2 regions of the Microbacterium keratanolyticum genome follow, and region 1 is predicted to be linked to the other one. Evidence: predicted binding sites of a transcription regulator. Region 1 holds the regulator's gene; the other holds the start of a gene.

The links. The regulator LexA, encoded in region 1, represses DNA repair genes until DNA is damaged. The targets are predictions, from matches to a motif close to TCGAACANNTGTTCGA.
Region 2: the regulator LexA is predicted to act here: its motif matches at 4,023-4,038, upstream of recA (recombinase RecA).

What each region holds. Positions count from the first base shown of each region.
Region 1 covers NZ_JAFBBQ010000001.1:2,641,383-2,653,462, reverse strand. The annotation lists gene infC (translation initiation factor IF-3) at 1-125, opposite strand, end outside; gene JOD62_RS12790 (DUF1844 domain-containing protein) at 316-708, shown strand; gene JOD62_RS12785 (SseB family protein) at 745-1,527, opposite strand; gene priA (bifunctional 1-(5-phosphoribosyl)-5-((5-phosphoribosylamino)methylideneamino)imidazole-4-carboxamide isomerase/phosphoribosylanthranilate isomerase PriA) at 1,535-2,281, opposite strand; gene hisH (imidazole glycerol phosphate synthase subunit HisH) at 2,457-3,092, opposite strand; gene hisB (imidazoleglycerol-phosphate dehydratase HisB) at 3,089-3,691, opposite strand; gene JOD62_RS12765 (histidinol-phosphate transaminase) at 3,688-4,773, opposite strand; gene JOD62_RS12760 (LysM peptidoglycan-binding domain-containing protein) at 4,839-5,189, opposite strand; gene lexA (transcriptional repressor LexA) at 5,497-6,183, shown strand; gene JOD62_RS12750 (S9 family peptidase) at 6,303-8,201, shown strand; gene smpB (SsrA-binding protein SmpB) at 8,212-8,688, opposite strand; gene ftsX (permease-like cell division protein FtsX) at 8,776-9,690, opposite strand; gene ftsE (cell division ATP-binding protein FtsE) at 9,687-10,736, opposite strand; gene prfB (peptide chain release factor 2) at 10,814-11,923, opposite strand; gene JOD62_RS12725 (MFS transporter) at 11,986-12,080, shown strand, end outside.
Region 2 covers NZ_JAFBBQ010000001.1:288,541-300,620, forward strand. The annotation lists gene miaA (tRNA (adenosine(37)-N6)-dimethylallyltransferase MiaA) at 1-307, opposite strand, end outside; gene miaB (tRNA (N6-isopentenyl adenosine(37)-C2)-methylthiotransferase MiaB) at 312-1,862, opposite strand; gene JOD62_RS01470 (regulatory protein RecX) at 1,912-2,766, opposite strand; gene recA (recombinase RecA) at 2,769-3,824, opposite strand; gene JOD62_RS01480 (DUF3046 domain-containing protein) at 4,103-4,327, opposite strand; gene JOD62_RS01485 (helix-turn-helix domain-containing protein) at 4,375-4,683, opposite strand; gene JOD62_RS01490 (CinA family protein) at 4,831-5,322, opposite strand; gene pgsA (CDP-diacylglycerol--glycerol-3-phosphate 3-phosphatidyltransferase) at 5,347-5,931, opposite strand; gene JOD62_RS01500 (DNA translocase FtsK) at 5,931-8,675, opposite strand; gene JOD62_RS01505 (ribonuclease J) at 8,776-10,452, opposite strand; gene dapA (4-hydroxy-tetrahydrodipicolinate synthase) at 10,508-11,485, opposite strand; gene JOD62_RS01515 (NUDIX domain-containing protein) at 11,568-12,080, shown strand, end outside.

The DNA.
Region 1 (12,080 bases):
TGCTCACCCGCCGGGCCGACGAGGCGGACCTCGGGGACGCGGATGCGCTCATTGGTACGGGGATCGCTGATGCGGTGCTCCTTAGGTGAGGGGTTTCGGCCACCGCGGCGCCTTAGTGAAGGCACTGCGGGCGAAATCGGATCGCCCCACCCGCCAGCATTCAGATACTGGCTTGGCACCCTTTCTGCCGGCTCGCGCCGGTGGAGTGCAAGACCCGGTAGCCTGGAACGGCAAGCGCGGGTGGGAATGAATCCTCTTTCTGTCCGGAGCATGACGCCCCGGAGCCCGCACGAGTCTAACAGAAAGCAAGGCAGAGTGACCAATCAGGCAGCGCACGAGTCCGCAGACGACCGCCACGAGAAGTGGGCGCGTCAGGAAGAAGCAGCGAGCTCCGCGACTCGTGACATCGCCGATGTGCCTGCCGTCGAGGTGATCACGACCACAGCCGTCCATCTCATGAGTGCGGCTGCCGTCAAGGTCGGCCTCGCCCACGACCCCGACGCGGAGATGGATCTCGACGAAGCGCGCAAGCTCATCAACGCCCTCGCAGGACTGGTCACCGCCAGCGCTCCCGAGATCAGCGACATGCACGCACGTTCGCTCCGCGACGGGCTGCGCTCCCTGCAGCTGGCGTTCCGTGAAGCATCCGCTGTTCCCGACCCCATCGGCAAGGGTCCCGGCGAGAAGTGGACCGGACCCGTCAACTGACGGCCCGTCCCCGACGCGTTCAGAGCTCCGCCGTGGCTAGATGCTGCGGCGGAGCTTGACCGTTAACGAGTCCACGAGCACCGCGATGCGGTCATCGGCCGCCCAGCGGGTCGCGAGCCGCTGCAGCACGGCATCCAGCTGCTCCCGCTCCAGCCCATCCACCAGCTCCAGGACCACGATCAGTTCGGGGCCGTGCATACGGGCATCCGGATCTCCGGGAACCACCGCGACGTCGATGACCCACATCTCGGTCGCGACGCTCTCCTGGAGCGCGGCGAACACGGCGGGCGAGACGGGGCTCGGCTCCCACGGCTCCTCCTGCGCGACCGCCCACACGGCGGGGCGACGCACGACGAACTCCGTCGCGGATCCTGGGTCGAGCACGATGAGGTCGGTCTGCTCCGCGGACGCCGCCAGCGCCGCGCGGCGCGCCTCGACCGGAATCGGACGCGCGAGATCATCCCACGCGGACATCGATTCCACGGACGAGAACACAGGCTGCACCCGACGCCCATCCGGCGCAGACACCGTGACGATCGAGAGCTCCTGCGTCTTGTCGACCTTCAAGCCGGTCGGTCCGACGCCCTCATCGCCCTTCTCCGCGAGCAGCGGGATGAGCACCCGGGCTGAACGGAACGCGTCGACGACCTCGGTCTCGCTCGCCTCCCCCGCTCGAAACCGGATCAGCGCATCGAGCAGTGCAGGGTCGGCGGAGCCGTCGTCATCCGCCCTCGTGTTCTCCTCGAAGCGGCGACCCTCCCAGGGCACGCCCGCGGAGTCGCCGGTGTTGAGACCGTGATGCTCGTGGTGACTGGTCATGGCGGAGTCAGTCTCCGGCGACGTCCAGTGCTTCCGCGAGCGTGAAGGCACCCGCGTACAGCGCCTTGCCGACGATCGCGCCCTCGACACCGAGCGGGACGAGCTCACGCAGCGCGGCGATGTCATCGAGGTTCGCGATGCCACCGGACGCGACCACCGGCTTCGGGGTGCGACCCACGATCTCGCGCAGGAGCTCCAGGTTCGGGCCGCGCAGCGTGCCGTCCTTGGTGACGTCGGTGACGACGTACCGGCTGCACCCCGCATCCTCGAGACGGTCGAGGACCGTCCAGAGGTCACCGGCGTCCTTCGTCCAGCCGCGCGCGGCGAGCGTCGTCCCGCGCACGTCCAGGCCCACAGCGATCGCCTCGCCGTAGCGCGCGATGACATCTGCCGCCCACTCAGGGTTCTCCAGCGCCGCAGTGCCGAGGTTGATGCGCACGGCGCCGCTGTCCAGCGCCGCCTCGAGCGATGCGTCGTCGCGGATGCCACCGGAAAGCTCCACGTTCACCCCACGGAACTGCTTGATGACCTTGCGGATGATGGCGGTGTTGCTGCCACGGCCGAACGCCGCATCCAGGTCGACGAGGTGGATCCACTCGGCACCCTGCTCCGCCCACTCCGCGGCCGCATCCATCGGGTCGCCGTAGCTCGTCTCGGAGCCCGCCTCGCCCTGCGTGAGGCGAACGGCCTTGCCGCCGGCCACATCGACGGCCGGAAGCAGAGTGAGGGCCGGGGTTGACGCGAAGTCGTTCATGTCGTCCTTTGATCAGAGTGCGCCCGGCGCGGTCATCACGCGCTGGTGCGGAAGTCAGGGGTGGCGCGCCGAGAGGCACGAGAACCGAGAGTAGCCCGCTATCGCGCGGGCTTCAAAACGATGACACAGGGGCTCAGCGTACGCCCGCAACGCGAGCACGAAAACCCCCTGCGCGTCAGAGCGAGCCGATCCAGTTGCGGAGCAGCTGAATGCCGGCATCCCCCGACTTCTCCGGGTGGAACTGCGTCGCCGAGAGAGGCCCGTTCTCGACCGCGGCGAGGAACGGCGAACCGTAGGTCGTCCAGGTCAGTGCGGGGCCGGGGAACGGTGGGATGACGTCGAGCTCCCAGTGCTGGGAGGCGTACGAGTGCACAAAATAGAAACGCTCGTTCTCGATGCCGCGGAAGAGCACACTGCCCTCCCCCGGCTCGACGGTGTTCCAGCCGATGTGCGGGAGCACCGGCGCATCAAGCTCGGTCACGGTACCCGGCCATTCACCGAGACCCTCGACGTTCACGCCGCGCTCGACGCCGTGCTCGAACAGGATCTGCATGCCGACGCAGATGCCGAGCACCTTGCGTCCGCCTGCCAGGCGTCGCCCGATGATCTCCTCGCCACGATGCGCCGCAAGCGCTTCACGCACCGCCGCGAACGCACCGACCCCGGGAACCAGCAGGCCGTCGGCCTCCATCGCCGCCGTACGGTCGTTCGACAGCTCTGCATCCGCGCCCGCCGCGATCAGAGCCTTGACCGCCGAGTGGACGTTGCCGGAGCCGTAGTCGTAGACGACGACCTTGGGGCGCTCACTCACAGCGCACCCTTGGTGGAGGGGATTCCCTGAACCAGCGGGTCAATCGACTTCGCCTGCCGGAATGCGCGCGCGAACGCTTTGAACTCGGCTTCGGCGATGTGGTGCGGATCGCGTCCGCCGATCACACGCACGTGCACGGTGAGACCGGCGTTGAGCGTGATCGCCTCGAAGACGTGGCGAACGAGCGATCCGGTGAAGTGACCGCCGATCAGGTGGAACTCGAAGCCGGCGGGCTCGCCTTCGTGCACCAGGAACGGGCGACCCGAGATGTCGACGACGGCCTGAGCCAGCGCCTCGTCCAGCGGCACGAGGGCGTCGCCGTAGCGCGAGATGCCTGCCTTGTCGCCAAGCGCATCGCGAATCGCCTGGCCGAGCACGATGGAGATGTCTTCCACTGTGTGGTGGGCATCGATGTGGGTGTCACCCGTCGCGCGAACCGTGAGGTCGGTCAGCGAGTGCTTCGCGAAGGCGGTGAGCATGTGGTCGAAGAAGGGGACCGTCGTGTGGATGTCGCTGACACCGGTGCCGTCGAGGTTGAGCTCGAGCTCAACGGTCGACTCGGAGGTGGAACGGGTGCGGCGGGCGGTACGAGCGGTCATGCTGCTGATCCTATCGAGGCGAGAGCGTCCAGGAATGCGGTGGTCTCGGCCTCGGTCCCGGCCGTGACACGGAGGTGTCCGGGGATGCCCACATCGCGGATCAGAACGCCACGATCGTAGAGCGCACGCCAGGTTGCCGCGGGATCCGTCACGCCCCCGAAGAGAACGAAGTTCGACCAGGACTCGTGCGGCGTGTAACCCAGCGCTTCGAGTGTGGCGGAGATGCGATCACGCTGCTCGACGATCTCGTCGACCATCGACAGCATCGTTGGCGCGTTCCGCAGCGCGGCGACCGCTGCCGCCTGCGTCAGGGCGCTGAGGTGGTACGGCAGACGGACGAGGCGCAACGCGTCGATGAACGCCGGGTCGGCCGCGAGGTACCCGACCCGTGCACCCGCGAAGGCGAAGGCCTTGCTCATCGTGCGGGAGATCGCGAGGCGTGGGCGCCCCGGGAGCAGAGTCAGCGCGGAGGGCGACTCCCTCGGAGCGAACTCCTGGTACGCCTCATCGACGATCACAATGCCGCGGGCCGCCTCGTACACGGCTTCGACGACGTCGAGACCGAGGGGCGTGCCTGTTGGATTGTTCGGCGCGCAGAGGATGATGACATCGGCGTCCGCCGCTCGCACCTGCGCTGCAGCGTCGTCTGCGGTGAGCGAGTAGTCCGAGTCCCTGACGCCAGAGATCCAGCGCGCGCCGGTTCCCTGCGTGAGGAGCGGATACATGGAGTACGTCGGTCCGAATCCGAAAGCTGTCCGTCCCGGGCCCGCGAAAGCCTGAAGAATGTGCTGCAGAACCTCGTTCGAGCCGTTACCCGCCCAGATGTTCTCTGCCTGCAGATTGTGTCCGAGGTACGCGGCGAACCCTTCACGGAGCGTCGTGAACTCACGATCCGGATAGCGGTTCACGTCGCGCAGCGCGACGGCGATGTCGTCGAGGATGTCACTCGCCACCGACTCGGGCACCGGATGCGTGTTCTCGTTGACGTTGAGCGCCACAGGCAGTGGCGCCTGCGGCGCGCCGTAGGGACGCAGACCGCGAAGGTCGTCGCGAAGAGGGAGATCATCGAGTGAAACGGTCACCCTGCCATCGTAGGCCGCACCCATGGGCTGCTCCGCACTGTGTCAGCCCACGGATGCCGCACCTTCTACTTCGTGTACGCGGCAGGCAGCGCGAGCTCCTGCCCGACGGAGAGCGCACCGCTCTGCAGAAGGTTCAGCCGGCGGATCTCATCGATCACGTCGCGAGGATCAGCCTCTGGCGCGATCGTCGTCGCGATCGACCACAGCGTGTCACCGGGAACCACCGTGACCGTCTCGAAAGACACCCCACCGTTCGCCTCCGCAGAAGCCGTCGCACTGCCGCCGCTCAGAGCGGCGGCGGCGATCCCGATCGCGATCGGAAGCGCGATGAGAGCGGCCAGCACCCGACGACCTCGCGCCGTGATGCGCAGACGCGTCTGGACGGGCGTTGCCGGGGTGAGGGTCATGGTGGTCATGTCGCCTGCTCCTTAGAAGAGGTGTGACGCAGTGTTCGCATTCGACTCTCGGCCGAGAGAGCCGAATGCGAACCTACGTTCCGAAGATATCTTCGATTTCGAACGCATGTCAAGGTTTGTTCGAGAAAACTCCTCGAAACCATCTCGACACGCTCGAACAGATATTCCGTTTTCGTCCGAACATCGGCTACGGTTTCGATGAACACAGCCCACCACGGGCCTCAGACATTCGGCCCGCGAGGGCGTTTCCCGCCGAAATCACGGGTTCCGACCCCCACGACGCGACAATCACGACGAAGGAGCACTCATGAGCGACACCGCATCGTCCGACGCAGAGGTCGCGCGTACTCGGCGCCGCAAGAACCTCAGCGCCAAGCAGCTGGCGATCCTCGAAGTGATCCAGACGTCGATCGCGGTGAACGGCTATCCGCCGAGCATGCGAGAGATCGGCGACGCTGTGGGTCTCAAGTCGCTCTCGAGCGTGACGCACCAGCTCGGACAACTCGAACTGAGTGGATACCTGCGCCGCGACCCCGGCAAGACCCGTGCGATGGAGGTTCTCATCGACCTCCCCGGTACCGCCGGCGAGAACCCGGCAGACACCGCGCCGTCCGTGGGCGATGCGGCGCTCGTCCCCCTCGTCGGCCAGATCGCCGCAGGCGTGCCGATCACAGCCGATCAGCACGTCGAAGAGATCTTCCCTCTCCCCCGCCAGCTCGTGGGCAAGGGAGACCTCTTCATGCTCAAGGTGTCCGGCGAGTCGATGATCGACGCGGCGATCTGTGACGGCGACTGGGTTGTCGTGCGCGCACAGCACACGGCGGAGAACGGTGAGATCGTGGCGGCGATGCTCGACGGCGAAGCCACCGTCAAGACGTTCCGCCGCAGGGACGGCCACACCTGGCTGCTCCCCCGCAACTCTGCGTTCGAACCGATCCTCGGCGACGAAGCGACCATTCTCGGCAAGATCGTCGCGGTCCTGCGCGCCGTCTGAGATCCGCGTGGGGTGTTGCGAGCACCCCACGCCGGCTCTCGATGATGCGGCAACCACCGGGGCCGCCCCGAACGCCCGATCGCGAGGCCCGGAATGCGGAGCCCGCGTAGGCTCGAAGAATGCTTGACCGTTCCGCTCTGTCGTACACCGCTCCGTACGGTGCATGGGATTCTCCGTTCACCGCAGCAGATCTCGCGATCGCCGGCTCCCGCATCGACGGGGCGCGCTTCGTCGGGGATGACATCTGGTGGGGCGAGTCGGTCCCGGCGGAGCGTGGACGGGTGACGATCCGTCGGGGCGAGGCATCCGGAACCGTCGACCTGCTCCCTGCACCCTGGAGCGCTCGCTCCAAGGTCCACGAGTACGGCGGCGGTGCATGGACGGCGGATGCGACGGGCACGCTGTTCTTCGTCGAGGCGTCCGATCAGCGCGTGTATCGGCTGTCTCCGGGCGGCGCACCGGAACCGCTGACCCCCGCAGGTCCACGCCACGGTGGCCTGCGAGTGCAGTCCGGCCGACTGTTGGCGGTGCGTGAAGACCTTACAGTGCAGCCGCACCTGCGTGCGATCGTGGAGATCCCTCTCGACGGGCGGGCGGCCGAGGATGCGGAGCAGATCCGCGTGGTCATCGAGGGAACCGCGTTCTGGGCGCACCCGACGCTCTCGCCCGACGGCACACGTGTCGCGTTTGTGGAGTGGTCGGGGCGGCAGATGCCCTGGGACAGCGCGCATCTGCGCGTGCAGGAGATCGATGGCGGCGCTGTCGCCCAGACGCCGACACGGGCGGCTCTGCAGCCCGAGTGGCTCTCCGACACCTCCCTCCTCTATGCAGATGATCCCACCGGCCGCTGGAACCTCCAGCGCCTCGAACTCGACGGCCTCTCGGTCACGGCCGGGCCCACCCCCGTCTCTCCGGCGGACGCGGACACCGGCGGTGGCCTCTGGGTTCTCGGGCAGCGGTGGTACCAGCCGCTCGCCGACGGCAGCATCGTGGCGCTGCGCACGAACGGCACGGATGAGGTCGTGGTGATCACACCCGACGGCGCGACGCGCACGCTCACCGTGCCGATGAATGCCGGACTCAGCGTGGAGGACGCGGCGGGCACACGCGTCCTCATCACCGGTGCAGGCCCGTCGAGCGCGGCTGGTCTCTGGCTCGTGGACACCGCGGATGGGCGGGTCACCTCGGTGCGTGGCGGTGGCACGTTCGATCCGGCCTGGGTGCCGGTCGCACGTCCTCTCACGATCGATGGGACCCACGGGCCTGTGCACGCCTTCGACTACCCGCCTACGAATCCCTTGGCGACGGCGCCCGAGGGTGAGCGCCCTCCGTACATCGTGCTCGTGCACGGTGGTCCGACGGCGCACGTCGCCGGCGCAGCCTCGCCCGCGATCGCGTATCTCACCAGTCGCGGCATCGGCGTTCTGGATGTCAACTACGGAGGCTCGACCGGTTACGGCCGCGCCTATCGTGAACGCCTCAACGGGCAGTGGGGCGTGGTCGACGTCGATGACGTGCTCGCCGCGGCTGCCGGACTTGCGGCATCCGGCGCAGCTGATCCTGCGCGTCTCGCGATCCGTGGTGGATCCGCCGGCGGATGGACCGTGCTGTCAGCGCTCGTGCGTGGAGGTGTCTTCGGCGCGGGCGTCAGCCGATACGGCGTCGCAGACCTGCGCGCGCTGGTCGCCGAGTCCCATGACTTCGAAGCGCACTACATCGACGCTCTCGTGGGTCCGCTGCCCGAGACCGAGGCCGTCTACATCGAACGCTCGCCGCTCACGCACGCGGAGCGCATCGATGTTCCCGTTCTGCTGCTGCAGGGCGAGGACGACGCGGTGGTTCCCCCGTCGCAGTCGGAGGCGATCCGGGACGCGCTGGCTGCCCGTGGCATCCCCCATGAGTACCTGCTGTTCCCCGGCGAAGGACACGGCTTCCGCCAGGCGGAGACGATCATCACCGTCGCCGAGGCGGAGCTGCGGTTCCTCGGCGAGGCCTTCGGGTTCGCCCCGAAGATCTGACGGGCGCGGGCTACTCGCCCATCCGGTTGCGCAGACGCATGGCGCGCTCTGCTTCCCGGTTGTCCTGCCGCTCGCGCAGCGTCTGACGCTTGTCGTACTCCTTCTTGCCCTTGGCAAGTGCGATCTCGACCTTGGCGCGCCCATCGGAGAAGTACAGCCGCAGCGGCACGAGCGTGTACCCGCCGGCGGAGACCGCGTGCGACAGCTTCGCAATCTCTTCCCGGTGCAACAGGAGCTTGCGGATGCGCTTGGCCGAGTGGTTCGTCCAGTGCCCCTGGGAGTATTCCGGGATGTGCACGGCGTCGAGGAAGGCCTCGTTGCCCTTGATGAACGCATAGCCGTCACTGAGGTTCGCGCGCCCCTGGCGCAGCGACTTCACCTCGGTGCCGGTCAGCACGAGCCCCGCTTCGTACGACTTCTCGATGTTGTAGTCGTGACGTGCGCGACGATTGGTCGCGATGACCTTCTCCCCGCGTTCCCTGGGCATAGTGCTCTCCTCTGCAGCCATGCGGGCGCACGGCAGCCTGTCAGTCTAACAACACCGCGGGTGCCGCCGGCAACCGCGGTGCGGATGCTACGCGCGCAACCAGCGGCGGATCGCGAAACCGGCGGACAACGCAGCCAGCACGACTCCGATACCCACGATGATCGGCACGACAAGCAGCGCATCCTGCATCGTGACCCAGGTCGTGATGAAGGTGACCCGACCGCGCAGGTACTCCTGCACGCCGAAGTGCACTCCCAGCAGCACGGCGGTGCTCGCGAGCAGCGATCCGATGACCGCCGCGAACACGCCTTCCAGCACGAACGGCGTCTGGATGAAGCGGTTCGACGCGCCGACGAGTCGCATGATGCCGATCTCCTTGCGTCGTGCGTAGGCCGAGAGCCGGATCGTGGTGGCGATCAGCAGAACGGCGGCGATCAGCATGAGACCGGCGATTCCGACGGCGATGTAGGTCGCGATCGTCAGTGCCGAGAAGAGCGGATCGAGGTACTCGAGCTGGTCTTTGACCTCTTCAACGCCCTTCACCCCCTGGAACGCCTCCACGATGACCGTCGACTGGGTCTGATCCTTGAGATTGACCCAGAAAACCTCATTCATCTGCTCGGGGGTGATGACGCTCGCATAGTCGTCGCCGACGAGGTCGACGGTCTTCTGGTACGCCTCGTCGCGGTCCTCGAAGCGCACATCCGCGATGAGCGGCGCGAGCGTGTCGCTGGCGAGCTCCGACTCGACGAAGGCCAGCTGCTCCTCGTTCGCGACGCCGTCGACGCAGGTCTCGGTCTGCGAGACCTCGGAGCACATGTAGACCGCGATCTGCGCGCGGCCTTCCCAGTACTCGCGCATCGCCCCGATCTGCGACTGCATGAGGATCGCGGCACCGACGAAGGTCAGCGAGATGAAGGTCACCAGAACGACAGAGATGACCATGGAGGCGTTGCGGCGAAGACCGGTCAGCGCCTCGGAGAGGATGAGACCGAGCCTCATGAGGTGGGTCCTACTTCCTCGTCGTCGTTGGATTCGAGGCCGAGTCGGCCTGCGACGCCGATCTCGGCGATGTCCACCTCGGGCAGCACGATGGGCTGCTGTGCGCCCGTCGCGGTGTGATCTGCGGCCGGCTCCGCCGAATCGGATGCCTCCGCCGGCGCACTGTCGTCGGCGGCAGGCGCCACGGGTGCGGGGGCTGGAGCATCCGATGTCTCGATCGCGGCTGCGATCACGGCGGCTGCGGCGAGGCTGTCGCCCGAGATCGCCGCGGCGGTCTCGCGCTGGACCTCGAGAACAGCGGTGAGGGCGGCAGAGGCGGCCGCACCGCGAATCGCCTCCGGCGTGAGGATCGGGACGTGCGAGGTGTCGCCGTACCCGCCGCCGACCTCGTCACGCACCATCTCACCGTTGCGCAGCTCGATCACGCGACGCTGCATCTGGTCGACGAACGCCGCCTCGTGCGTGGCCATGAGCACGGTCGTACCACCGGCGTTGATACGCGCCAGCAGCTGCATGATGTCTGTCGAGGTCGCCGGGTCCAGGTTTCCTGTGGGCTCGTCGGCGAGGAGAACCTGCGGGCGGTTCACGATCGCTCGTGCGATCGCGACGCGCTGCTGCTCGCCGCCGGAGAGCTCGTGCGGAAGACGCTTCTCCTTGCCCTCCAGGCCGACGAGCGCGAGGGCCTCCGGCACCGCCTGCTGGATGAATCCGCGCGAGGCGCCGATGACCTGCAGCGAGAACGCCACGTTCTGGAAGACCGTCTTCGACGGCAGCAGACGGAAGTCCTGGAATACCGAGCCGATGTTGCGCCGGAAGTACGGCACCTTGCGGTTCGCGAGCGTGCGAAGGTCGCGTCCGAGCACGGCCACACGGCCGCTCGTCGGGATCTCTTCACGGAGGATCAGACGCAGACACGAGGACTTCCCCGACCCCGACGTGCCGACGAGGAAGACGAAGTCTCCTCGCTGCACCTCGAAATCGACGCCCGAGAGGGCGGGACGCTTCGTGCCGCGATAGCGCTTGGTGACGTTTTCGAACCGAATCATGGCGTCTTGAGCCTAAGCGGCAGGCACCCGCCTGCGGCGAGCGACACTCCCCTGGGCAGCATCCGCTGCCGTGTGAATCAGTCCTCGTCTTTGCGCTTGCGCCAGCGGATGCCCGCGGAGATGAATCCGTCGAGGTCGCCGTCGAAGACGTTGGCGGGGTTGCCCGATTCGAACCCGGTGCGCAGGTCTTTCACCAGCTGCTGGCCGTAGAGGAAGTAGGAGCGCATCTGATCGCCCCAGCTCGCGGTGATGTTGCCGGCGAGCTGCTTCTTCTTCGCGGCCTCTTCTTCCTTCTGCAGGAGCAGAAGGCGCGTCTGCAGCACGCGCATCGCGGCCGCGCGGTTCTGGATCTGCGACTTCTCGTTCTGCATCGACACGACGATGCCCGTCGGAAGGTGCGTGAGGCGCACGGCCGAGTCGGTCGTGTTGACCGACTGCCCGCCGGGGCCGGAAGAGCGGAAGACATCGACGCGGATGTCGTTCTCGGGGATCTCGACCTCGGTCGCCTCTTCCATGAGAGGAATCACCTCGACAGCCGCGAACGACGTCTGGCGCTTGTCGGCTGATCCGAAGGGGCTGATGCGCGCGAGACGGTGTGTGCCGGCCTCGACCGAGAGCGTACCGAACGCGTAGGGCGCGTCGACCTCGAAAGTGGCGGACTTGATTCCCGCGCCCTCGGCGTAGGACGTGTCCATGACCTTGACGGAGTAGCCGTGCTGCTCGGCCCACCGCAGGTACATGCGCATGAGCATCTCGGCGAAGTCGGTCGCGTCGTCGCCACCGGCACCCGAGCGGATCGTGATGATGGCGGAGCGCTCGTCGTACTCGCCGTCGAGCAGCGTCTGCACCTCGAGCTGGTTGATGACGGACGTCAGCGCGTCGAGCTCGGCGCGCGCCTCGGCCGCGGAGTCTTCGTCTTCCATCTCGTTCGCGAGCTCGATGAGCACCTCGAGGTCATCGAGACGCTGGCCGACCTCGAGGACGCGCTTCAGCTCGGCCTGCCGATGGCTGAGGGCGCTGGTGACCTTCTGCGCGCTTTCGGGGTCGTCCCAGAGGTCGGGGGCACCGGCCTCTTCACTGAGACGGGCGATATCGGCACGGAGCTTCTCGACGTCGACGACCTCGGCGATATCGCTGTAGGTCTGACGGAGGTCCGCGATCTGGGCGGAGAGATCAAGTTCGAGCATGACCTGCCCAGACTATCGCGCCCGAGCCGTGGACTCACCATCCCGCGCGATACCGTGGGGCAATGCGTACGCGAGCGTCGACGGTTCTCTGGCAGTACGGGCCCATGGTCTATCTCCCGACCGTGCTGTTCTCGCTCGGCGAGGGCGCCGTGCTGCC
Region 2 (12,080 bases), 2.4 Mb from region 1:
CGGTGATCACGTCTCGTGCGAGCGGCTGGTACCACGCGACCGCAGCTTCCTCCGTGACCTCGCGCACGTCGAAGAGATGATGCGGTATGCCGCGGCGATCCGCGAGTGGAAGCTTGGCCGTGCCGATGTCCATTCCGCGGTAGAACTGCATGGCATCGACGTTGACGATCTCGGCGCCGATTCTCTGCTGCGAGAGTCGTTCGACGAGATCGAGAGAAAGGTCGCTCTTGCCTGTTCCGGTCGCGCCGACGATGGCCCACAGGCGCGGCTCGCGGACGGCAGCGACCGGTGGAATCGGTGCGGTCACGCCGTCAGACTCCGATGCGGAGCGTGGGAAGGCCGAGCGAGACCGCGCGCGGCGCACCTGCTTCAGCTGCAGGAGCCGGCACGGCGCACGACTCGGACTGCGAACGGTCCCAGGCGTCTCCGGCGCGCGTGCGACGGATCTTCAGCGGGGCGCCCGTCGGGTCGTCCGCGAGCAGGTGGAACGGCGCCCCGTGCGTGATCGTGACCGAGACGACGTCGCCCGGGCGCGGAAGGTCAGACCCCTCAGGAACCTGGAAGTGCACGAGTCGATTGTCTTCGGCGCGGCCCGTCAGGCGATGCGTTTCCGCGTCCTTCTTGCCCTCACCAGTCGAGACCAGCACCTCGACCTCGCGTCCGACCTGTTTCTGGTTCTCTTCCAGCGAGATGCGCTCTTGCAGCGCGATCAGACGGTTGTAGCGCTCCTGCACGACCTCCTTGGGGACCTGGTCCTCCATGGTCGCTGCGGGCGTGCCCTCGCGAATCGAGTACTGGAACGTGAAGGCGCTGCCGAAGCGCGCAGCTTCGACGACCCGCATGGTGTCTTCGAAGTCCTCATCCGTCTCGCCGGGAAAGCCGACGATGATGTCGGTGGAGATCGCCGCATGGGGCATCCGCTCGCGAACGCGATCCAGGATGCCCAGGAACTTCTCGCTGCGGTACGAGCGGCGCATGGCTTTGAGGATGCGATCACTTCCGGACTGCAGCGGCATGTGCAGCTGGGGCATGACCGCGGGAGTCTCGGCCATGGCATCGATCACGTCGTCGGTGAAGGCGGCCGGGTGCGGGCTTGTGAAGCGAATGCGCTCCAGACCCTCGATCTCACCGGCTGCACGGAGCAGCTTGCTGAACGCCTGCCGGTCGCCGAACTCGACGCCGTACGAGTTGACGTTCTGTCCGAGGAGGGTGACCTCGATCGCGCCGTCTTCGACGAGAAGACGGATCTCATTGAGGATGTCACCAGGGCGGCGGTCCTTCTCCTTGCCGCGCAGGCTCGGCACGATGCAGAAGGTGCAGGTGTTGTTGCAGCCCACGGAGATCGACACCCATCCGCTGTGTGCGGAATCCCGTCGCGTGGGAAGCGTCGAAGGGAAGACTTCGAGCGACTCGAGGATCTCCAGCTCTGCCTCGCCGTTGTGGCGTGCACGCTCGATGAGCGTGGGAAGCGAGCCCATGTTGTGCGTGCCGAAGACGACGTCGACCCACGGCGCCTTGTCGAGGACGGCCTGCTTGTCCATCTGTGCAAGGCAGCCGCCGACGGCGATCTGCATGCCTTCCTTGCGGCGCTTGACTGCCGCCAGGTGTCCCAGGGTGCCGTAGAGCTTGCCGGCCGCGTTGTCACGCACGGCACAGGTGTTGATGATGACGATGTCGGCCTCGGCGCCGCTCTCGGCGCGCACGTAGCCAGCACTCTCCAGCGAACCCGAGAGGCGCTCGGAGTCGTGCACGTTCATCTGGCAGCCGAATGTGCGCACCTCGTAGGAACGCGCACGTCCCGACGCATCGACCGCCGCCGCAGACGGCGCGATGATCGTCGGTTCACTCACTGGTGTAGTCATGATCTAGCCATTCTACGAGCGGTCTCCCGCTACCCACACATCGAAGGGTTCAGGCGAGATCGTCGTCTGACGGCGTGAATCGCACGCTCGTGGGTCGTGATGTGAAGCCACGTTTGTTTTCGCGTAATGCGGTCCGTGCCGCGGTCATCGCGACACTTCCGCCATAGCCACGCCGGGAAAGCTGCCCGACGAGGCGCCGGAGTGCGGCGTCGTCGTCGAGTCGTGCCATGGATGGGGCCTTGCTGCGTGCGAACTCCAGCGCGCGCTCGGCATCATCGTCTTCAAGGACGCCTAATGCCTCGTCGGCGATATGTCGCGGAATCCCCCGCTGCGCGAGCGTGCGGCCGATGGCGACGCGACCCTGGCCACGGCGCTCTGCTCCCGAGGTCACCAGCATCTCCGCAAGAGCTAGGTCATTGAGGTAACCGCGCTCTTCGAAGTCATCAAGGACGTCACCGGCGTCGCTCCCGGTGAGCCCCTGTGTCCGCAGAACATCTCGCGCCTCACTGACGGAGAGTTGCTTGGCGCTGAGTTTGCGCACGAGGACAGCGACGGCCGCGGCGCGCACCTCTTCGCCGTCGTTGCCACTTTGGGCATCAGCGCCGCTCTCGTCATCCGTCCCGTCAGCCGAGGCGCCGTCAGAACTGGGATCCGGCTCTGTGAAAGCTGATAATGCTCTCAGCGGTGCCACGCCTGCGGGGAACGAGGAACGCAGGGTGTCAGAGGGCCCCGCGTCACGCGATGATCTCGCCGGGTGTCTTGAGTTCGTAAAGTTGCTGGCATCGGCATCGTGCGCCGTCTCCACGACGTCATCGTCGGCTTGTCTCCCGCCCTTACGTCCGAAGAGAGGGATGACGGGGGCGAGCGCATCATCCGATGCGCCGCCCCCGAAATCACGAGCCATGCTCAGGCCGAGCGACGCTGTGCGGACGGATCGGCCGGAGCCTCAACTGCCGCAGGTGCCGCTCCGCCGATGCCGAGCTTCTGCTTGATCTGCGTCTCGATCGCGTTGGCGATGTCGGGGTTCTTGAGAAGGAAGTTGCGCGCGTTCTCTTTACCTTGTCCGAGCTGATCACCGTCGTAGGTGTACCAGGCACCGGACTTCTTGACGATCGCGTGCTCGACACCGAAGTCGATCAGGCTGCCCTCGCGCGAGATGCCCACGCCGTAGATGATGTCGAACTCGGCCTGCTTGAACGGCGGCGCCATCTTGTTCTTGACGACCTTCACACGGGTGCGGTTGCCCACTGCCTCCGTGCCGTCCTTGAGCGTCTCGATTCGACGAATGTCCATACGCACAGACGCGTAGAACTTCAGCGCCTTACCGCCGGCGGTGGTCTCGGGCGAACCGAAGAAGACGCCGATCTTCTCTCGCAGCTGGTTGATGAAGATCATCGTGGTGTTGGTCTGGTTGAGCCCACCGGTGAGCTTTCGCAGCGCCTGCGACATGAGTCGCGCCTGCAGACCCACGTGCGAATCACCCATCTCACCCTCGATCTCGGCACGCGGCACGAGTGCGGCGACGGAGTCGATGACGATCAGATCGATGGAGCCCGAGCGCACGAGCATGTCGGCGATCTCAAGCGCCTGCTCACCCGTGTCGGGCTGCGCGACCAGAAGAGCGTCGATGTCGACGCCGAGCTTCTTCGCATACTCGGGGTCGAGCGCGTGCTCAGCGTCGATGAATGCGGCGATGCCGCCGTTGCGCTGCGCATTGGCGATCGCGTGCAGCGTGAGCGTGGTCTTACCGGACGATTCCGGACCGTAGATCTCGATGATGCGGCCGCGCGGGAGTCCGCCGACCCCCAGTGCCACGTCCAGCGCGATGGAACCGGTCGGAATGACCTCGACGGGAGCGCGCTCGTCGCTGCCCAGTCGCATCACCGATCCCTTGCCGAACTGCTTGTCGATCTGGGCGAGGGCCGATTCGAGAGCCTTCTCGCGGTCTGCGGGTGATGGCATGGTTGCTCCTTCGTGCTGACGTGATGCCGCCTATAGGCTGTCGCGGCGAGCCCCGGCTGGGGCCTGCTCTCCGACAAGGCGTATGGCTCGGTGCCACATCAATCACCGTAGAAGGGGGCTCAGACATTCTGAGGTCCACTCACACGATCGGTGGATGACGAGGATTCGAAACCATCTGTGCAGAAGACTACGCCGAGTTCGAACAGATATTCGAGGACACGCCGAGAAGCAGCATCCGCAACGGGAACGAATCTCGCACGATCGCCCTGTCCCGCGTATCAGGAACGGCGCGGCTCCATGCGTCCCGCACCGTAGCGCCGCTCGGCGGGCACCTCCGCCTCGTCGCAGAGAGCCAGCCAGATCTCACGGGGCGGCACACCTGCATCCAGAGCGTCGACGGCGGTCCGGCTACCGACCGCACCGAGCACGAGATCGTTCAGCAACGATGTCGATCGGGCGCCGAACTCGACATCGACGGCACGGAGGAACTCACTCCTGCGCATGGGATCCTTCCACCACGATCTGCCGCGATTTCTCGCGACCAAGACACTCAGCGCAGCGACAGCTCTGGTTCGACCGAAGCCACGAGGTCTGCGGGAACGACGTCCGGGAACGTGGAGATTCCCTCGAGGACCGAGATGCGGTCACCGACCTCGCGCATGATGGTCGAGATCGGAACATCGAGAGCTTCGGCAACCGAGGCGAGGATCTCGCTCGACGCTTCCTTCTGGCCGCGCTCCACCTCGCTGAGATAGCCCAGCGCCACGGACGCCTTGCTGGCGACCTGGCGCAGGGTGCGGCCCTTCTGAAGACGGAAGTCCCTCAGAACATCGCCGATTTCCTGTCGTACAAGAATCATCAGAACCTCCCCCTTTCTGGACCGTCCGAACCGTGCAGCTCGCCCGGTTGGATCGTCAGTCTAACCCGATCTGACACGTCTGAACCTATCTTTTCAACCTGTGCTTTAAATGTGAGTACACATGACTCAACTTCACGCAGGCGGAGACTATTCCCCGACGTGCTCCACGACTTCGCGCGCCCACTCGAGAGCCGCAGAGACCGTCGCCGCGCGGACCTCGGCTCGGCCGCCGTCGAAGCGGAACATCCGCGTACTCGTATGCGCTCCGACACTCACGCCGATGTGCACCGTGCCGACGGGCTGACCGTCCGGCGAGGCCGGACCCGCGATGCCTGTCGTGGCGATACCCACATCCGCAGGTTCGCCATCGATCGTCATCGCCCGCCGCACGCCGTCCGCCATCTGCGCGGCGACCTCCGGATGCACGGGTCCGTAACGCTCCAGCAGCACGATGTCGACGCCGAGCACGCTCGCTTTGATCTCTGTCGCGTACGAGACGATTCCGCCTCTCAGAACGGCCGAAGCCCCGGGCACCGCGACGAGTGCGGAACAGAGCGCACCGCCCGTGAGCGACTCCGCAATCCCGAGCGAAAGTCCGCGATCACGCAAGGCAGAGAGGAGAGCGTCCGGAGCATCCATGACTTACGCCCTTCTTCCTGGCCGCTACTTCGCCCGACGGCCCTCGCGCACGCCGCGCGCCTGGGCGACGATGTAGTCGATTCCGCTGAGCACCGTCAGCACGAGCACGACCAGCATCAGGACGAAGGTCACGACCGTCCACACCGGCATGCCGACCAGGACGTGCAACGGGAGCAGCGCCCATCCGAGCGCGACCCCCTGGAAGGCGGTCTTGAGCTTGCCCATCCAGGCAGCAGCCACGATGTGCTCGCTGGCCACCATCAAGCGATGGATGGTGATCCCCCACTCGCGGATGAGGATGACGATGACGATCCACCAGCTCACTTCGCCGAGAATCGCGAGGCCCACGAAACCGGCGCCGGTCAGCAGCTTGTCGGCGATCGGGTCCCAGAGCTTTCCGAAGTCGCTGACGATGTCGTACTTGCGTGCCAGGTATCCGTCGACCCAGTCGGTCGAGATCGCGAGCACGAAGAGTCCACCCGCGACCCAGCGGAGCACGAGGTCGCTATCGCCGTACTGCCCGCCCATGAGCAGCAGCACGAAGAAGACGACGGCGAGCGGGATGCGCGCGACCGTGATCGCGTTGGGAAGCTGTCGAGGAATCCCCATCAGTCACGACCCGTCAACGACCAGGCATCTTCGTCACCGTCATCATCAGCCTCGACGACTTCCAGGCCCGCGAACTGCGCCTCGACCGGGTCGACTCCTGCTGCCATCCCCGCAGCCGCTGCGGCGGGTGGCGCGGTGGACGCCGCCGGCGCCGGGGTATCCCCGCGCAGACGCGCGAGCACACCCGGAAGCTGCTCTGCCGTCACGAGAACGTCGCGTGCCTTGGAGCCCTCGGACGGGCCGACGACCTCGCGGGACTCCAGCAGGTCCATGAGACGACCTGCCTTGGCGAAGCCCACTCGCAGCTTGCGCTGCAGCATCGAGGTCGAGCCGAACTGTGTCGAGACGATGAGCTCGGCGGCTGCGAGCAGCAACTCGAGGTCGTCGCCGATGTCTTCGTCGACCTCGTTCTTCTTCTTCGGCTCGATCGCTTCCTGAACATCCGCGCGGTACTCGGGGCGAGCCTGCTGCGTGACGTGCTTGACGACAGCTTCGATCTCTTTCTCGTCAACCCATGCGCCCTGCAGGCGGAACGGCTTCGAAGAGCCCATGGGCGAGAAGAGAGCGTCACCCTGGCCGATGAGCTTGTCGGCGCCGGGGCTGTCGAGGATCACGCGGCTGTCGGTGACGCTCGTCACGGCGAAAGCCAGACGCGACGGCACGTTCGCCTTGATGAGGCCCGTGACCACGTCGACGCTCGGACGCTGCGTTGCCAGCACCAGGTGAATACCACTCGCGCGGGCCAGCTGCGTGATGCGAACGATCGAGTCCTCGACGTCACGAGGCGCGACCATCATGAGGTCGGCGAGCTCATCGACCACGACGAGCAGGTAGGGATAGGGCTTGAGCACACGCTCGCTGCCCACCGGCACCTCGACCTCTCCGGCGCGCACTGCGCGGTTGAAGTCGTCGATGTGGCGGAAGCCGAACGACGCGAGGTCGTCGTAGCGCATGTCCATCTCTTTCACGACCCACTGGAGCGCCTCGGCCGCCTTCTTGGGGTTCGTGATGATCGGCGTGATGAGGTGCGGAACGCCCGCGTAGCTGGTGAGCTCCACCCGCTTCGGGTCGATCAGCACCATGCGCACATCTGCCGGACGCGCCCGCATGAGCAGGCTCGTGATCATGGAGTTGACGAAACTCGACTTACCTGAACCGGTGGAACCGGCAACGAGGAGGTGCGGCATCTTGGCGAGGTTCGCGACGACGAAGTTGCCGCCGACATCCTTGCCGACGCCGATCGTCATCGGATGCGTGCTCTTCTGCGCCGCCTGCGACCGCAGCACGTCACCGAGGGCGACGGTCTCGCGGTCGGTGTTGGGGATCTCGATGCCGATCGCGCTCTTGCCCGGGATCGGCGAGAGGATGCGCACGTCATTGGATGCGACGGCATAGGCGAAGTTGTTGCTGAGCTGCAGGATCTTCTCGACCTTGACGCCATGCCCGACCTCGACCTCGTACTGCGTGACGGTGGGTCCGCGCGAGAAGCCGGTGACCTTGGCATCGACGTTGAACTGCGTGAGCACGTTCGTGATCTGCTCGACGATGCGGTCGTTGGCCTCGGAGCGCGCGACCGAGGGCGGGCCCTCGCTGAGCACGCTCGGCCGCGGAAGAATGTAGGGCGCGACGGGGGCCTGCGGGCCGCGGTCGCCGGGGCCGTCCGTGCCGAAGCCGTCGAGACCGGGAAGCTCAGGCATCTCGCCGGTGTCACCGTCGTCCAGGAGTGCCGTGCTCTGCTTCTCGGCGAGCATGTCGGTCACGGCCCGCACGTCCGACAGCACTTCGGTCGCCGCGTCGTACGGATCGTTCGCCGAGGCCGTGGCGTTCGTGACGATCACGGCCTGGTCGTAGGCCGGAGTCTTGTCTTGCGTCATGAGGATCTCGGTGAGGTCCTGCGATCCCAGACCGCCGTCCGGGTCTTCCTCGCGACCGGTCTTGTTGCGACGCCACCAGGGCAGCACATCCGGATCGTCGACCTTGTCTGCCTCAGCGATCGACTCTGCGTCCTTCACCGGCTTCTCTGCCCGATCCTCATCGAACATCCAGGCATAGAGATCGCCCAGGCGCTGACCGATGCGGTTCGGCGGCGTCTTGGTGATGATGAGGACGCTGAGCACGGCGAGGAGCGACAGCACGACGTACGCCACCGGCGAGGTGAGGTACGACAGCGGCTCACCCAGCATCCATCCGAAGAGTCCGCCCGCCGCGCTCAGCGCGGGCATGCCGGACTTGGGCTGCGGCTGGCCTCCCGCCACATGGCAGAAGCCGGCGACCGTCAGGATGAAGAGTCCGAAGCCGATGCCGATGCGACCGTTGTCATTGACGGACGAAGGATGCCGGAACATCCACCCCGCCAGCAGCAGAAGCAGCACGGGCATGACGAAGGCGGTACGGCCGATCAGGCCGCCGACAGAGTAAGCGCTGATGTTGGCCGCGACCTCGTTGCCGATGAAGAACCACTCATTGACGGCACCCGCAATCGCCAGCAGCACCAGCAGGAACGGGAAACCGTCGCGACGATCGTCTTTCTGGAGCGTCTCGGGACCGAACGTGCGGAACAGTCCGCCGACACCGTGCGCAAGGCCCATCCACGCGCGCGCGGCGACGGGAGGCTTCTCGACCTCATCGATGTACTTCTTCGGCGCCGCCTGCGCACGCGGCTTCGCCGCGGCCGTGGAACGAGGGCGCGCCGAAGACTTCTCAGACGACTGACCTTTGCTGGTCGCGCTCGTACTCCTGGCCATGCTTCCACGCTACGCGGGAGCACAGACATTTGTCCGTAGTGACGCGGCATCCCGCCACCTTCGCATCGGAAGGAACGCGGATGCAGCGACCTCCTGCAGACTACGCCTCGATGACCAGCGGAACGATCATCGGACGACGGCGCAGCTTCTGGTTGACCCACCGACCGATCGTCCGACGCACGACCTGCGACAGCGCATGCGGATCACGCACGCCATTGCCGGCGGCCTCCTTGAGAGCTGCCACGATCTTCGGCGCGACGTCGTCGAAGACGGAGTCGTCTTCGGCCACACCTCGCGCGTGGATCTCGGGGCCCGAGATGATGTCACCCGTCGTCGAGTCAACGACGACGATCACCGACACGAAGCCCTCTTCGCCGAGGATGCGGCGATCCTTGAGGTCTGCATCCGTGATCTCTCCCACGGTCGAACCGTCGACGTACACGAACCCGAGATCGAGCTGACCGGCGACGCGGGCCTCGCCGTCCTTGAGATCGATGATCGTGCCGTTGGAGGCGATGAACGTGTTCTCTTCGGCGATCCCGGTGTCCTGCGCGAGCTTCGCGTTCGCGATCAGGTGACGGTACTCGCCATGCACGGGGAGCACGTTCTTGGGGCGGAGGATGTTGTAGCAGTAGATCAGCTCACCGGCGGCGGCATGGCCCGAGACGTGCACGCGGGCGTTGGCCTTGTGCACGACGTTGGCTCCGAGCTTGGTGAGGCCGTCGATCACACGGTAGACCGCGTTCTCGTTGCCCGGAATCAGGCTCGAGGCGAGGATGACGGTGTCTCCGGGACCCGGCTCGATCGCGTGATCGAGGTTCGCCATGCGGCTGAGCACGGCCATCGGCTCACCCTGCGAGCCCGTCGACATGTAGACGATCTGGTCTTCGGGAAGGTCACGCGCCTTCTTGTAGTCGATCAGAACACCCGCCGGCACCTTCAGGTACCCGAGGTCTTCGGCGATCGTCATGTTGCGCACCATGCTGCGCCCGAGGAACGCCACGCGACGGCCGTGCGCGTGCGCGGCGTCGATGACCTGCTGCACGCGGTGCACGTGGCTCGAGAAGCTGGCGACGATCACGCGGCGCGGCGCCTTGCCGATCACCTGGTCGAGGACAGGGCCGATCGAACGCTCGGTCGGGGTGAAGCCCGGGACATCCGCGTTGGTCGAGTCGACCAGGAAGAGATCCACGCCCTCCTCGCCCAGACGTGCGAATGCGCGGAGGTCGGTGATGCGACCGTCGAGCGGCAGCTGGTCCATCTTGAAGTCACCGGTCGCCAGCGCCATGCCCGCAGGCGTGCGAATCGCGACAGCGAGAGCATCCGGGATGGAGTGGTTCACCGCGACGAACTCGAGATCGAACGGACCGACCTGCTCACGCTGCTCCTCCTTCACCGTCAGCGTGAACGGACGGATGCGGTGCTCCTTGAGCTTCGCCTCGACGAGCGCGAGGGTGAGGCCCGACCCGATCAGCGGGATGTCGTTCTTCAGGCGCAGCAGATACGGCACAGCCCCGATGTGGTCTTCGTGACCGTGCGTGAGCACGACACCGACGATGTCGTCGAGACGGTGCTTGATGGGTTCGAAATCCGGCAGGATCAGATCGACGCCCGGCTGATGCTCTTCCGGGAACAGCACGCCGCAGTCGACGATCAGGATCTTGCCGTCGTACTCGAAGGTCGTCATGTTGCGACCGATCTCTCCGAGTCCGCCGATCGGCGTGACGCGGAGCACGCCGTCGGCGAGGGGTTCGGGATCTGCGAGTGCGATGGTCATCATGCCTCCAGGGCCGGGCACCGTGTGCCCGTTCGAATTGTGCGCGAGAGCGCGCTCACCGCGTGGTGCCGTGCACCTTGGGAAGCGCTCCTCCTGCGGCCGCATTGCGGTCGGGACGGAAGTTCGAGAAGTCGGCGCCGGGCACGTCCTTAACGAGCGCGAGCTCGTCTTCGATGATCGCGGCTTCCCACTCCTCCGGCCCCACGAGCGGGAGCCGTACGCGCGGGCTGCCGATACGGCCCAGCCCGTGCAGGATGTACTTGGCAGCCACGGTGCCGGGAACGTGCGTCATGACCGCGCGAACGAGCGGTTCCAGACGCTTGTGCTCGGCGGTCGCCGTGGCCAGGTCGCCGCGGTTCACGGCGTCGATGATGGTGCGGTACGGGGTCGGTGCGATGTTCGCGGTGACGCCGATGAGCCCGGATGCCCCGATCGCGAGATGCGGCAGCACGTTGGCGTCATCTCCCGAGAAGTAGAGCAGGTCGGTCTGGTTGAGCACGCGGCTCACCTCGGAGAAGTCGCCCTTGGCATCCTTCACCGCGAGGATGTTGGGGTGCTTGGCGAGACGGAGGATCGTCTCGTACTTGATCGGCACCCCGGTGCGCCCCGGGATGTCGTAGAGGATCACCGGCAGGTCGGTCGCGTCTGCAACGAGGCGGAAGTGCGTGAGGATGCCGGCCTGCGTGGGCTTGTTGTAGTACGGCGTGACGATCATGATGCCGTCGGCGCCCGCCTTCTCGCTGGCCTTGTACAGCTCGATCGCGTGCGCGGTCTCGTTGGAGCCACCACCCGTGATGATCTTGGCGCGGCCCGCAGAGACCGACTTCCCGACCTCGACGAGCTTCAGCTTCTCGGGATCCGTCAGGGTCGAGGTCTCACCGGTCGTTCCCGTCACGACGATGCCGTCCGCGCCTGCGGTGATCACGTCATCGATGTGCTTCTCGACGGCGGGCCAGTCGACTTCACCGTCGGCCGTCATCGGAGTGACGAGCGCGACGAGAACCTGTCCGAATGGATTTCCCGAGTGCGTCATGCTCTCAGCGTATCGGTTCGGCGGCGTGCGACCCAGACGGTGACGCCACGAGGACGTGCGACCCAGGTACTAGGCTCGCCGAATGATCTGGCAGACCCGTGATTCGAAGATCGTGTACGAGAACCGCTGGATCTCGGTCCGAGAGGACCAGGTCACAGGTCCCGGCGGCGATGGCATCTACGGAGTGGTCACGCTGCGGCATCCCGCCGTCTTCGTCGTCGCGCTCGATGCGAGCGACCGCGTGTGCCTCGTCACCCTCGACCGGTACACGACGGGACGATCGATCGAGGTGCCCGCGGGCGGCACGGACGGCGAGGATCCGATCATCGCGGCGCAGCGAGAGTTCGTCGAGGAGACCGGCCTCCACGCCGACGAGTGGACGCTGCTCGGCGAGATGACCGCCCTGAACGGCGTGACCGTCGCCCCGGAGTTCGTGTTTCTCGCGCGTGGGATCCGCGCGCATGCCTCGCGCACCCATGGTCAGACGGAGGAGGGGATCCAGGACGTCTCGTGGGTGCCGTTCCCCGAGGTCGTTGAGATGATCGCTGACGGTCGCATCCGCGACGGCGAGACGATCGCGGCGCTCACCTACGCC